DNA from 3 places in the Serratia sp. Ae19-1 genome. Region 1 is predicted to be linked to each of the others. Evidence: predicted binding sites of a transcription regulator. Region 1 holds the regulator's gene; each other region holds the start of a gene.

What was found. Region 1 encodes PurR, which represses purine synthesis genes. Its sites were predicted from a motif close to CANGCAAACGTTTGCNTG; they were not measured.
Region 2: purH (bifunctional phosphoribosylaminoimidazolecarboxamide formyltransferase/IMP cyclohydrolase) is a predicted target of PurR. The motif match lies at 3,001-3,018, and genes of this name have one in related genera.
Region 3: AAIE04_RS04455 (amino acid aminotransferase) is a predicted target of PurR. The motif match lies at 2,309-2,326, and genes of this name have one in related genera.

Annotation. Positions count from the first base shown of each region.
Region 1 is NZ_JBCHWD010000006.1:302,419-306,825, forward strand. Features, by position in the region: gene punC (purine nucleoside transporter PunC) at 1-431, opposite strand, end outside; gene punR (DNA-binding transcriptional activator PunR) at 555-1,499, shown strand; gene purR (HTH-type transcriptional repressor PurR) at 1,496-2,521, opposite strand; gene cydH (cytochrome bd-I oxidase subunit CydH) at 2,846-2,935, shown strand; gene sodB (superoxide dismutase [Fe]) at 2,998-3,576, opposite strand; gene AAIE04_RS18800 (C40 family peptidase) at 3,775-4,407, opposite strand, start outside.
Region 2 is NZ_JBCHWD010000002.1:285,468-289,874, reverse strand. Features, by position in the region: gene purD (phosphoribosylamine--glycine ligase) at 1-1,201, opposite strand, end outside; gene purH (bifunctional phosphoribosylaminoimidazolecarboxamide formyltransferase/IMP cyclohydrolase) at 1,250-2,839, opposite strand; rRNA gene AAIE04_RS06700 (16S ribosomal RNA) at 3,476-4,407, shown strand, end outside.
Region 3 is NZ_JBCHWD010000001.1:923,708-928,114, forward strand. Features, by position in the region: gene mepK (peptidoglycan L,D-endopeptidase MepK) at 1-261, shown strand, start outside; gene AAIE04_RS04450 (MBL fold metallo-hydrolase) at 326-973, shown strand; gene AAIE04_RS04455 (amino acid aminotransferase) at 1,053-2,243, opposite strand; gene ompC (porin OmpC) at 2,488-3,612, opposite strand; gene asnS (asparagine--tRNA ligase) at 3,914-4,407, opposite strand, start outside.

The DNA.
Region 1 (4,407 bases):
GCCGGTGACAGTGCCACCAGCGGCATAATGGTGGCGAACACGCGGTTGGCCTGACCTTCGCGGTAACGGTCGACCACCAGCGCTTGCCAGATGGCGGTGGCGGAACAGACGCCGACGGCCTGAATAAAGCGCAGGATCCACAGCTGCAGGGCGTTTTCCACCCACAGCATGCCGAGGCAGCCGAGGGCGAACAGCGTCAGGCCAATCAATAATACCGGTTTACGCCCCAGGCGATCGGAGAGCGGCCCCCACAGCAGCTGCGCGAAGGCGAAGCCGGCCAGGAAGATGCTCAGGCTGGCGCTCACGGCGCCGGCGGAGATTTGCAGTTCTTCGCGCATGGCGCCGAAGGCAGGCAGATACATATCGGTCGCCAGATAACCCAACATGCTCAGGCCGGCGAGGTAGAACATAAAGCCAAAAGAATTTCGCATGGTATTTCTCGTTAATATTTTAGTGTCGCAGGTTTTTAGCGCCGGCCAGTGTATCCGGCTGGATCTCTGCTTGTGAAACGGTAATATTTGCAAAGTGCTGTTAAAAAAATTGAAGGCAAAGCGATGTGGTCTGAATATTCACTTGAAGTCGCCGACGCGGTAGCGCGCACCGGCAGTTTCAGCGCGGCGGCGCAGGAGCTGCACCGGGTGCCGTCGGCGGTGAGTTATACCGTGCGGCAGCTGGAGCAATGGCTGGCGGTGCCGCTGTTTGAGCGGCGTCACCGCGATGTGGAGCTGACGCCGGCCGGCGCGCTGTTTATCAAGGATGCGCGAGCTGTTATCAAAAAAATGCTCGACACCCGCCGCCACTGTCAGCAGGTGGCCAACGGTTGGCGCGGCCAGCTGAATATCGCGGTAGATATCATCGTCAAACCGCAGCGCAGCCGCCAGCTGGTGCTGGATTTCTATCGCCATTTCCCCGACGTCGAGTTGATGCTGCAACCCGAGGTGTTCAACGGCGTCTGGGATGCGCTGGCGGACGGCAGGGCGGACATGGCGATCGGCGCCACGCGTGCAGTGCCGGTCGGCGGCGGTTTTGCCTTCCGCGACATGGGCTATATGAACTGGCTGTGCGTAGTCAGCCCGCAACACCCGCTGGCGCAGCTGGCGGGGCCGCTGCACGACGATCAGTTGCGGCCGTACCCTTCGCTCTGCCTGGAGGACACCTCGCGCAATTTGCCCAAGCGCGTCACCTGGACGCTGGATAACCAGCGGCGGCTGGTGGTGCCGGACTGGACGTCGGCGCTCGACTGTTTGTGCGCCGGGCTGTGCGTCGGCATGATGCCGGCACATCGGGCGCTGCCGCTGGTGCAGCGCGGTGAGCTGAAGGCGTTGCAGCTGCAGCAGCCGTTTCCAGCCAGCCCTTGCTGCCTGACCTGGCAGCAGGATAAACCGTCACCGGCGATGAGTTGGCTACTGGCGTATCTGGGCGATGGGGAGACGCTGAATCAGGAGTGGCTGAGCGAGGCGGCACCGGAAGCCGTGCAGGCTTCCGGCTCAGGGGATTAGCGGCGGTAGTCGATGAACGGACCGTCGGCGACCGAGCGGCGTTCGACCAGCTTCGGATGCACTTCGATCACCTGCGACTCTTCGCGCTTGCTGATGATGCGATCCAGCAGCATGGTGAAGGCCATTTCGCCCAGGCGTTCTTTCGGCTGATGAATGGTGGTCAGCGCCGGGGTGAAGTAGCGGGCGTTGCGCACGTTGTCGTAGCCGATCACGGAAATATCCTGCGGCACCCGCAGCCCCAGTTCGTCGGCGGCGCAGATGGCGCCCATCGCCATGATGTCGCCGCCGCAGAATACCGCAGTCGGCCGCTGTTTTTGCGACAGGATCTGGTGCATCGCCTTGTAACCGGATTCCGGCTCGAAGTCGCCCTGCACGATCCACTCTTCGCGAATGTCGATCTGCGCTTCCTGCAGCGCCTTCATAAAGCCCTGATGACGGCCGCCGCCGGTATTGCGCGACAGCTGGCCTGGGATGGCGCCGATATCGCGGTGGCCGCGTTCTATCAGGTAACGGCCGGCCAGATAGCCGCCTTCGAAGGCGTTATCGATGATGGTGTCGGTGAAGTCGCCGCGCGCCGCACCCCAGTCCATCACCACCATCGGGATGTTACGGTAGTCTTCCAGCATGCCCAGCAGCTGATCCGGGTATTCGGAACACATCACCAGCAGGCCGTCGACGCGCTTTTGCGCCAGCATCGCCAGGTAGGCGCGCTGTTTGTCCAGGTTGTTGTGCGAGTTGCACAGGATCAGGGTGTAGCCTTTGCTGTAGCAACTGTTTTCCACCGCTTCGATCACTTCGGCGAAGTAGGGGGCTTCACTCGAGGTGGCCAGCAGGCCGATCGACTTGGTGTGATTGACTTTCAGGCTGCGCGCCACGGCGCTCGGCGAGTAGTGCAGTTCTTTGATGGCGGCCCACACGGCCGCTTTGGTCTCTTCGGCGACGAAACGAGTCTTATTGATGACGTGCGAAACGGTGGTGGTGGAAACGCCCGCGCGTTTGGCCACATCTTTAATCGTTGCCATGTAAGGAATGACTCCTGAACTCACATGTTTACAGCATGTAAGTGTGATGTTAATCGTTTGCCTACGTAGATCCTTCTCCAGAGAAGCGAAAACTGAGTTTTTAGTGTGTTGAAGTCTTCAGCGCTTAATCAGGAGGGGCATGGATGCCGGTACGCAGTTGTGAACTGCGAATTTTGTCGCATATTGAGCAAAAGTGGAAGAGGTAATCGATATTATAAACCGGGAAATGATAACAAGATTTTATCGGCGAACTGTGGGAAAATGATTTGACGTACTAATTGTACGCCTTTTATCCTTAGGAAAGCCCATTTTAAAGGAGTTGTCATGGATACCGAATTGAAGATGTCGCTGTTCACCACCGTTTGCGCGCTGGCGGTCATTATCGCTTTCAGCTTCGTTGCCGCGTTGAACTGATTTCCCTCCGGCGCTAAAAAAGGCGCAGCCTGGCTGCGCCTCGTCACATCAGAAACCGGTGCTTACGCCAGGTTTTCCGCTGCGAAGGTCCAGTTGACCAACGCCCAGAAGTTTTCCAGGTATTTTGGACGCGCATTGCGGTAATCGATGTAATACGCGTGTTCCCACACGTCAACGGTCAGCAGCGGTTTGTCTTCACCGGTCAGCGGGGTTGCCGCGTTAGAGGTGTTGACGATCGCCAGCGCGCCGTCCGGTTTTTTCACCAGCCAGGTCCAGCCGGCGCCGAAGTTTTTCACGGCGGCATCGGTGAACTGCTCTTTGAACGCAGCGAAAGAGCCGAAGGACTTGACGATCGCCGCCGCCAGTTCGCCCTGCGGTTCACCGCCGCCCTGTGGCGACAGGCAGTGCCAGTAGAAGGTGTGGTTCCACACCTGCGCCGCGTTGTTGAACACGCCGCCGTTAGAGGTCTTGATGATCTCTTCGAGCGATTTGCCCTCGAACTCGCTGCCTTTCACCAGGTTGTTCAGGTTAACCACGTAGGTGTTGTGGTGTTTGCCGTAGTGGTATTCCAGGGTTTCGGCGGAGATGTGCGGCTCGAGCGCGTTTTTCTCATACGGTAATGCAGGTAATTCAAACGACATTGCTTCCTCCTTTACAGCGCCATGTGCTTCCCGCCGGGGCGAGAGCCGGATGGGCCGTTTTTTATTGTGGTCATTCAATCTTAACAATTTTCATCATAAAAAACAGGAGGAAAAGCGAGAAATGCGCGTGGGGAAGTGCGATGGGCGATAGCTTGAGCAGGCGGTTGCGACCGGGCCGCAACCGCGCAGAGCGGGAAATTAACGAATGGTTTTCGGCGTCACTACGCGGCGTGCGCCGATGTAGTGGTTCTGCCAATAGTCGTTGTCGAGCTGGCTGATGCGGATCTCTTCGCCGGTGCGTGGCGACTGGATGAATTTGCCGTTGCCGAGGTAGACGCCGACGTGGTCCGCCACGCCGCGGTTGTTGATGCGGAAGAACACCAGATCGCCGCTTTCCAGCTCGCTTTTCTTGATAGGCGCCGCGTCACGCAGGTGATACATCTCGTTGGCGGTGCGCGGCATCTTGATTTTCACCACGTCTTTATAGGCGTAATAGATGAGGCCGCTGCAGTCGAAGCCGGTGCGCGGCGAGCTGCCGCCCCAGCGGTAAGGTTTGCCCATCTGGCCCATCAGCTTGGCCATCGCGGTCTGTTTGGCGTGCTGGTAGCGTTTCTTGTGCGCCGGGCTGAGTTTCAACGGCTTTTCTTCACGCGCCAGCTTGGCGGTGGCCATGCCGGCTTCGCGGTGGCGGCCATAGCCTTTTTTGTAGCCCTTTTTCGGCGGGGTGACTTTAATCTTGGCGGTTTTCTGCGCTTTGGCCTTGGGTTTGGCGCTGACGATCTTTTTCGCGCTTTTCTCGCTTTTGGCCTTGGCGGTCTTGGTTTTTTTCTC
Region 2 (4,407 bases), on a different contig from region 1:
AGGCGCGTTGCTGCGCCTGCGCCACGGTGTCGCCCAATGCGGTGACGCACAGCACACGACCGCCGCTGGTGACGACGTCATCGCCCTGCAGGCGCGTACCGGCGTGGAAGACTTTACCCTCGGCGCTTTCCTGTTGCGGCAGCCCCTGGATAACCTCGCCGTTGCGGTAGTCGCCCGGATAACCGCCGGCCGCCAGCACCACGCCGAGCGCAGGACGCTCGTCCCAGTCGGAGGTTTTCTCGTTCAGGCGGCCTTCGGCGCCCGCCAGGCACAGCTCCACCAGATCGGAACGCAGGCGCAGCATGATCGGTTGGGTTTCCGGATCGCCAAAACGACAGTTGAATTCGATCACCTTCGGCTGACCGTCGGCGGAGATCATCAGGCCGGCGTACAGGAAGCCGACGTAGGTGTTGCCTTCCGCCGCCATGCCACGCACCGTCGGCCAGATCACCTGATCCATGGCGCGCTGGTGGATTTCGTCGGTCACTACCGGTGCCGGAGAATAGGCGCCCATGCCGCCGGTGTTCGGGCCGGTGTCGCCGTCGCCGACGCGCTTGTGGTCCTGGCTGGTGGCCATCGGCACCACGTTCTCGCCGTCGACCATCACGATGAAGCTGGCTTCTTCGCCGTCGAGGAACTCTTCCACGACGATGCGATGGCCGGCGTCGCCGAAGGCATTGCCGGCCAACATGTCGCGCACCGCTTCTTCCGCTTCCTGCAGCGTCATCGCGACGATCACGCCCTTACCGGCCGCCAGGCCATCGGCCTTGATGACGATCGGCGCGCCTTTGCGGCGCACGTAGGCCAGCGCCGGCTCCACCTCGGTGAAGTTTTCATATTCGGCGGTCGGGATGCGGTGGCGCGCCAGGAAATCCTTGGTGAAGGCTTTGGAGCCTTCGAGCTGTGCGGCGGCCTGTGACGGGCCGAAAATTTTCAGACCGGCGGCCTGGAAGGCGTCGACCACGCCGATCACCAGCGGCGCTTCCGGCCCGACGATGGTCAGACCGATGTCATGGCTCTGGGCGAAAGCGACCAGGGCGGGGATGTCGGTGGCGGCGATCGCCACGTTTTCCAGATTGGCTTCCAGCGCGGTGCCGGCATTGCCCGGCGCAACATAGACTTTATCCGCCAGCGGAGACTGGGCGGCTTTCCAGGCCAGCGCGTGCTCGCGCCCGCCGTTGCCGATAATCAAAATGTTCATCAGGGGCTCCACGAATGGCGTGCGCCGGAGCGCACGCGGCAAAAGGAATTAATGGCGGAAGTGACGCATGTCGGTGAAGATCATCGCAATGCCGTGTTCGTTGGCGGCGGCGATCACTTCGTCGTCGCGGATCGAACCGCCCGGCTGGATCACGCAGGTGATGCCAACCGCCGCTGCGGCGTCGATGCCGTCGCGGAACGGGAAGAAGGCGTCGGAGGCCATGGCGGAGCCTTTTACTTCCAGCCCTTCGTCGCCCGCTTTGATGCCGGCGATCTTGGCGGAGTAAACGCGGCTCATCTGGCCGGCGCCTATGCCGATGGTCATATTGTCACGCGCATACACGATAGCGTTGGATTTCACGAACTTGGCCACTTTCCAGCAGAACAGCGCGTCACGCAGTTCCTGTTCGGTCGGCTGGCGCTCTGATACCACGCGCAGATCGCCGACGGTCACCATGCCCAGATCGCGATCCTGCACCAGCAGCCCGCCGTTGACGCGTTTGAAGTCCAGCCCAGCCACGCGTTGCTGCCACTGGCCGCAGGCCAGCACGCGCACGTTCTGTTTGGCGGCCAGCAGGGAGCGCGCTTCCTGGGTGACGTTTGGCGCAATGATCACTTCCACGAACTGGCGGCTGATGATCGCCTGTGCGGTGGCGGCGTCCAGTTCGCGGTTAAAGGCGATGATGCCGCCGAAGGCGGAGGTCGGGTCGGTTTGGTAAGCACGCTCGTAGGCGGCCAGGATGTCGTCGCCGATCGCCACGCCGCAAGGGTTGGCGTGCTTGACGATCACGCAGGCCGGTTCGGCGAACTCTTTCACGCATTCCAGCGCGGCGTCGGTATCGGCGATGTTGTTATAGGACAGCGCTTTGCCTTGCAGCTGTTCGGCGGTCGCGACGGACGCTTCCTTTACCTCTTCCTCTATATAGAAGGCGGCCTGCTGGTGGCTGTTCTCACCGTAGCGCATATCCTGCTTCTTAATGTAGTTGAGGTTCAGGGTGCGCGGGAAGCGGCCGGACGGCTGCTCGGTCTCGCCGTGGTACGCCGGCACCAGCGCGCCGAAGTAGTTGGCGATCATGCTGTCGTAGGCGGCGGTGTGTTCGAAAGCTTTGATGGCGAGATCGAAACGGGTGGCATAGCGCAGCGAACCGTCGTTGTTGTCCATCTCGGTAATGATGGCGGCGTAGTCGCTGCTCTTCACTACGATGGCGACGTCTTTATGGTTCTTGGCGGCGGAGCGCACCATGGTCGGGCCGCCGATATCGATATTCTCGACCGCATCCTCCAGCGAGCAATCCGGGCGCGCCACGGTTTGGGCGAACGGGTACAGATTGACGACCACCATGTCGATAGGCTTGATGTCATGCTGATTCATGACGGCATCGTCCTGGCCGCGGCGGCCGAGAATGCCGCCGTGGACTTTCGGGTGCAGGGTTTTGACTCGTCCGTCCATCATTTCCGGGAAACCGGTGTAGTCGGAAACTTCGGTAACGGGCAGACCGGCGTCTGCCAGCAGACGGGCGGTGCCGCCAGTGGAGAGCAGTTCAACGCCGCGCTGGGAAAGCGCTTCGGCGAATTCAACGATACCGGTTTTGTCAGACACGCTGAGCAGGGCCCGGCGGATTGGACGAGGTTGTTGCATGGTTTTATCCCTTGGCTTTGAGTCGCAATTAAAGAGCGTTACGTGAATGTCCACCTCGTTCTCTCTATAAAGCGTGGTTTTTTGCCTTATAAAGGGAGGGACAGGCACAAATTCAGGTAACGCCCCCATAAAAGGGGGATCGTTTCGTCGCGGGGAATTGTAGCGAAAACGTTTGCGTGGCGCTCGTAAATTTTCCGTACAAATCGCATCTGTGGATAACACTGTGTGCAAGTGGGTATAAGGCGGGGTTTTGCTGTGGAATGCAGCGAACGATCGTTTTTGCTGAAAATACCTGTTGCGGCCTGCGAGGAACTCCCTATAATGCGCCTCCATCGACACGGAACATGTGAACAACTTCACAGAGTATCCGGGGGTCGCAGAGAAAAAATCCTGAAAATTAGGGTTGACTCTGAAAGAGGAAAGCGTAATATACGCCACCTCGAGTTAGCAAGCGAAAGTGCCTAACTCACTGCTCTTTAACAATTTATCAGACAATCTGTGTGGGCGCTCCACAAGACGATATCCAGCATCTTCGGATGCAAAAAAATATCAAGTCTTGAAGAGTGACTAACTGAAGTAAAATTCATGCAGTAAATCTTTGAGCATCGCTTCTCGAGTGGAAGCAAATCAAGCTTTTAATTGAAGAGTTTGATCATGGCTCAGATTGAACGCTGGCGGCAGGCTTAACACATGCAAGTCGAGCGGTAGCACAGGGGAGCTTGCTCCCTGGGTGACGAGCGGCGGACGGGTGAGTAATGTCTGGGAAACTGCCTGATGGAGGGGGATAACTACTGGAAACGGTAGCTAATACCGCATAACGTCGCAAGACCAAAGAGGGGGACCTTCGGGCCTCTTGCCATCAGATGTGCCCAGATGGGATTAGCTAGTAGGTGGGGTAATGGCTCACCTAGGCGACGATCCCTAGCTGGTCTGAGAGGATGACCAGCCACACTGGAACTGAGACACGGTCCAGACTCCTACGGGAGGCAGCAGTGGGGAATATTGCACAATGGGCGCAAGCCTGATGCAGCCATGCCGCGTGTGTGAAGAAGGCCTTCGGGTTGTAAAGCACTTTCAGCGAGGAGGAAGGTGGTGAGCTTAATACGTTCATCAATTGACGTTACTCGCAGAAGAAGCACCGGCTAACTCCGTGCCAGCAGCCGCGGTAATACGGAGGGTGCAAGCGTTAATCGGAATTACTGGGCGTAAAGCGCACGCAGGCGGTTTGTTAAGTCAGATGTGAAATCCCCGGGCTCAACCTGGGAACTGCATTTGAAACTGGCAAGCTAGAGTCTCGTAGAGGGGGGTAGAATTCCAGGTGTAGCGGTGAAATGCGTAGAGATCTGGAGGAATACCGGTGGCGAAGGCGGCCCCCTGGACGAAGACTGACGCTCAGGTGCGAAAGCGTGGGGAGCAAACAGGATTAGATACCCTGGTAGTCCACGCTGTAAACGATGTCGATTTGGAGGTTGTGCCCTTGAGGCGTGGCTTCCGGAGCTAACGCGTTAAATCGACCGCCTGGGGAGTACGGCCGCAAGGTTAAAACTCAAATGAATTGACGGGGGCCC
Region 3 (4,407 bases), on a different contig from region 1:
GGGCTGCTGGGTACCAGCAAGCCGGTGCAGCTGATCTCCGGTTACCGTTCCGTAGATACCAACAATGAACTGCGCGCTCACAGCCGCGGCGTGGCCAAGCACAGCTACCACACCAAGGGCCAGGCGATGGATTTCCATATCGAAGGTATCCAATTGAGTAATATCCGTAAAGCGGCGTTAAAAATGCGCGCCGGTGGTGTAGGATATTACCCACGTAGCAACTTCGTGCACATCGATACCGGCCCGGTTCGGAACTGGTAACCGCTGTGCCCTCAGTGAATAACGCCGCTCCTTGCGGAGGCGGCGTTATTGTCGTTGGAGCCTTATGAAATACCATCTTATTCCCGTTACCGCCTTCAGCCAGAACTGCAGTCTGATCTGGTGTGAAAACACGCAACAGGCGGCGTTGGTCGATCCCGGCGGCGAAGCGGAAAAAATTAAAGCGGAAGTGGCGCAGCAGGGCGTGACAATTACGCAGATTTTGCTGACGCACGGCCATTTGGATCACGTCGGCGCGGCGGCGGAGCTGGCGGATCATTATCAGGTGCCGATTTACGGCCCGGATAAAGAGGACGCTTTTTGGCTGGACGGTTTGCCGGCGCAGAGCCGGATGTTCGGGCTGGAAGAGTGTGCGCCGCTGACGCCGACTCGCTGGCTGTCGGAAGGCGATGAGATGCGGGTGGGCGAGATGACGCTCAAGGTGCTGCATTGCCCAGGGCATACGCCGGGCCACATCGTCTTTATTAATGAACAGGCGCGTTTGGCGCTGGTGGGGGACGTGCTGTTTAACGGCGGCGTGGGGCGCAGCGACTTCCCGCGCGGTGACCATCAGGCGCTGATCGCCTCTATTCGCACCAAGCTGCTGCCGCTGGGTGACGACATGCGCTTTATTCCCGGCCACGGCCCGATGTCGACCTTCGGCCACGAACGCCAGACCAACCCGTTCCTGCGTGAAGAGCCGGCGGTGTGGTAACGATTATTTCCCGGCAGAAATAATCAAGGGGCGCTTAGAGCGCCCCTTTTTTATGTCCTGATGGCCTGCGCCGACGCGCTTAGAGCACGGCGACGATGGCTTCGCACAGCGACGCCATGTTGTCCGGCGTCATGCCGGCAACGTTAACCCGGCCCGAGTTCACGGCGTAGACGCCAAACTCTTCGCGCAGACGCAGCACCTGTTCTTTGGTCAGGCCGCTGAACGAGAACATGCCGTTCTGCTGGATGATGAAGCTGAAGTCCTGCTGTGCGCCTTTCTCCTGCAGAGTGTTCACGAACAGCTGACGCATGCGGTGAATGCGCTGACGCATATCGGTCAGCTCCTGCTCCCACATCGCACGCAGCGCGTCATTGCCCAGAATGGTGGCGACAACGGCCGCGCCGTGTGACGGCGGGTTGGAGTAGTTGGCGCGGATAGCCGCTTTCACCTGGCTAAAGGCGCGATCGGCGGTCTCGGCATCGGCGGCAACAATGGTGCAAGCGCCGACGCGCTCATTGTACAGACCGAAGTTTTTCGAGTAGGAGCTGGCGACGATCAACTCTTTATGTTTGGCGGCGAAAATACGCAGACCTTGCGCGTCTTCTTCCAGCCCGTTGGCGAAGCCCTGATAAGCGAAGTCGAACAGCGGCAGCCAGCCGTTGACGACGGAAAGCTCAGCCAACTGAGCCCACTGCTCCGCCGTCGGATCGATACCGGTCGGGTTATGGCAGCAGCCGTGGAACAGCACCACATCACCGGCCTGCGCCTGTTTCAGGCTGTTCAGCAGGCCGTCAAAGTCCAGCGCGTGGTTGGCGGCGTCGTAATAGGCGTATTCCAGCACTTCCAGGCCCACGGCGCTAAAGACGTTTTTGTGGTTCGGCCAGCTTGGGTTGCTGATCCAGATGCGTTTGGCGCTGGTCTGGTTAGCGATAAAGTCTGCCGCCACGCGCAGGCCGCCGGTGCCGCCTGGCGTCTGTGCGGTGCGCGCGCGACGATCGGCGACGATCGGGCTCTCTTTACCGAACAGCAGCTCTTGCGTGCAGCTGGCGAACGCCGGGATGCCCTCAATGCCGAGATAGTTTTTAGTGGTCTCATTTTCCAGCAGATACTGTTCAGCTTTTTTTACGCTGGTCAGCACCGGGGTTTTACCGGTTTCGTCTTTATAAACGCCAATCCCTAAATTGATTTTATTCGGGCGGGCGTCGGCGCGGAAAATGTCGGTCAGGCCCAGGATCGGGTCGGCGGGTGCGGCGGTGATTTTTTCAAACATGTCAGGTGCTTCCAAATCTCGGAGTTAAGCAGACAGAAGCATCAGGGTAACGCCAGTTACCGGCTTTGCCAACCGTTTGCGACAAAAACACCGCGATCTTGCGAAGGGGGAGTATTAGGCAGAAAAAATGATGGGGAAGGAGAAATTGGCAGGATAAAAAGTTACCGGCTGACACAAACAAAAACAGGGCCGAAGCCCTGTTTTTTAACTTAGCTGACGGTAAACCGCCGTTAAGCGAGACAACTTAGAACTGGTACACCAGACCAACAGCTACGATATCGTCAGTAGCGGTGCCGGTTGCTTTGGTGAACGCGTTGTCATCCAGCAGGTTGATTTTGTAATCAACGTAGGTGGACATGTTTTTGTTGAAGTAGTAAGTGGTACCAACAGAAACATATTTAACCAGATCCTGGTCAGAACCTGCGCCTGGGACGTTCAGGTTTTTACCTTTAGACTGCAGGTAAGACACTTCTGGACGCAGACCGAAGTCGAACTGGTACTGAGCAGTCACTTCGAAGTTCTGAGTTTTGCTGGCGAAACCGCCGCATTTTTCAGAAGCAGCACAGGTGTTAGTGAAGTCACCGCCGCCGAATGGAGTCATGTTACGAGTTTCTGCGTACATGGCCGCCAGGTAAACGTTGTTGGCGTCGTATTTCGCGCCCACGGTCCATGCGTCAGCCTTGTCGCCACGCTCGTTGGAACGCAGTTTCTGATCGTCGGTACGGTTGGAAGAAGCGTATGCAGCGCCGAAGCTTACGCCTTCGCCGATGTCATAAGTAGAGGAGATACCCCAGCCGTCGCCGTTCTGTTTCTTAACGTCACGACCGTCGTTCTGGTTCTTGCCCTGGTATTGCAGAGCGAAGTTCAGACCGTCAACCAGACCGAAGAAGTTGTTGTTACGATAGGTCGCAACGCCGTTGGTACGGCCGGTCATGAAGTTGTCGGTGTAGGTGTAGGTATCGCCACCGAACTCTGGCAGCATATCGGTCCAGCCTTCCACGTCGTACAGTACGCCGTAGTTACGGCCGTAGTCGAAGGAGCCGTAGTCAGCGAATTTCAGACCGGCGAAGCCCAGACGGGTTTTGGTGCCTTCGGTGCCCTGAGACTCGGAGTGGTTGGACTGAACGTTGTATTCCCACTGGCCGTAACCGGTCAGTTGGTCAGTAATTTGGGTTTCACCTTTGAAGCCAAAACGAACATAGGTCTGATCGCCGTCATTACCTTTGTCTTTGGAGAAGTAGTGCAGACCGTCAACTTTGCCGTACAGATCCAGCTTGTTGCCGTCTTTGTTGTAGATTTCAGCTGCGTTTGCTGCACCAGCAGCCAACAGAGCCGGGATAACCACTGCAAGAATGTTGCGCTTCATCATTATTACCCTCATTGGTGTTATTCGGACACCTTTGCCACTGCCGCCAATAATTCTTTGGGAACTATTGTTGATAGATTGGTGTCGTCCTGTGTCTGAACGCAGTGTTCCATTCACAGGCGGGTTAATCTAGGACGAAAATGATACCAATGTCCCAATCAGGTTGCAAAAAGAAAGTATGTGTAACTAAATGTAATTTTTAGGGAACTTTGTGACGTGCGTCAATATTAAAAAATGCGAAAGGCCAGCGATGCTGGCCTTTGTTTTGTAACGAAATCGTTTAAAAAACGTTTGATCGTATAAATTAGAAGCTTGCGTTACGTGGTGTGCGTGGGAATGGGATCACATCGCGCACGTTTTGCACGCCGGTGACATAGGCGATTAAACGTTCAAAGCCCAGGCCGAAACCAGAGTGCGGCACGGTGCCGTAGCGGCGCAGATCGCGGTACCACCAGTAGTCTTCTTTATTCAGACCCATCTCTTCCAGACGCTGATCGAGCACGTCGAGGCGTTCTTCACGCTGCGAGCCACCGATGATTTCACCGATGCCCGGTGCCAACACGTCCATGGCCGCGACGGTTTTGCCGTCTTCGTTCATACGCATATAGAAGGCTTTGATGTCTTTCGGGTAGTTTTTCACCACCACCGGCGCCTGGAAGTGTTTCTCTGCCAGGTAACGCTCATGTTCGGAAGAGAGATCGATGCCCCAGGAAACCGGGTTTTCGAAGGTTTGGCCCGAGGCCATCAGGATTTCGATGGCGTCGGTGTAGTCCACTTGGGCGAAATCGGAAGAAACGA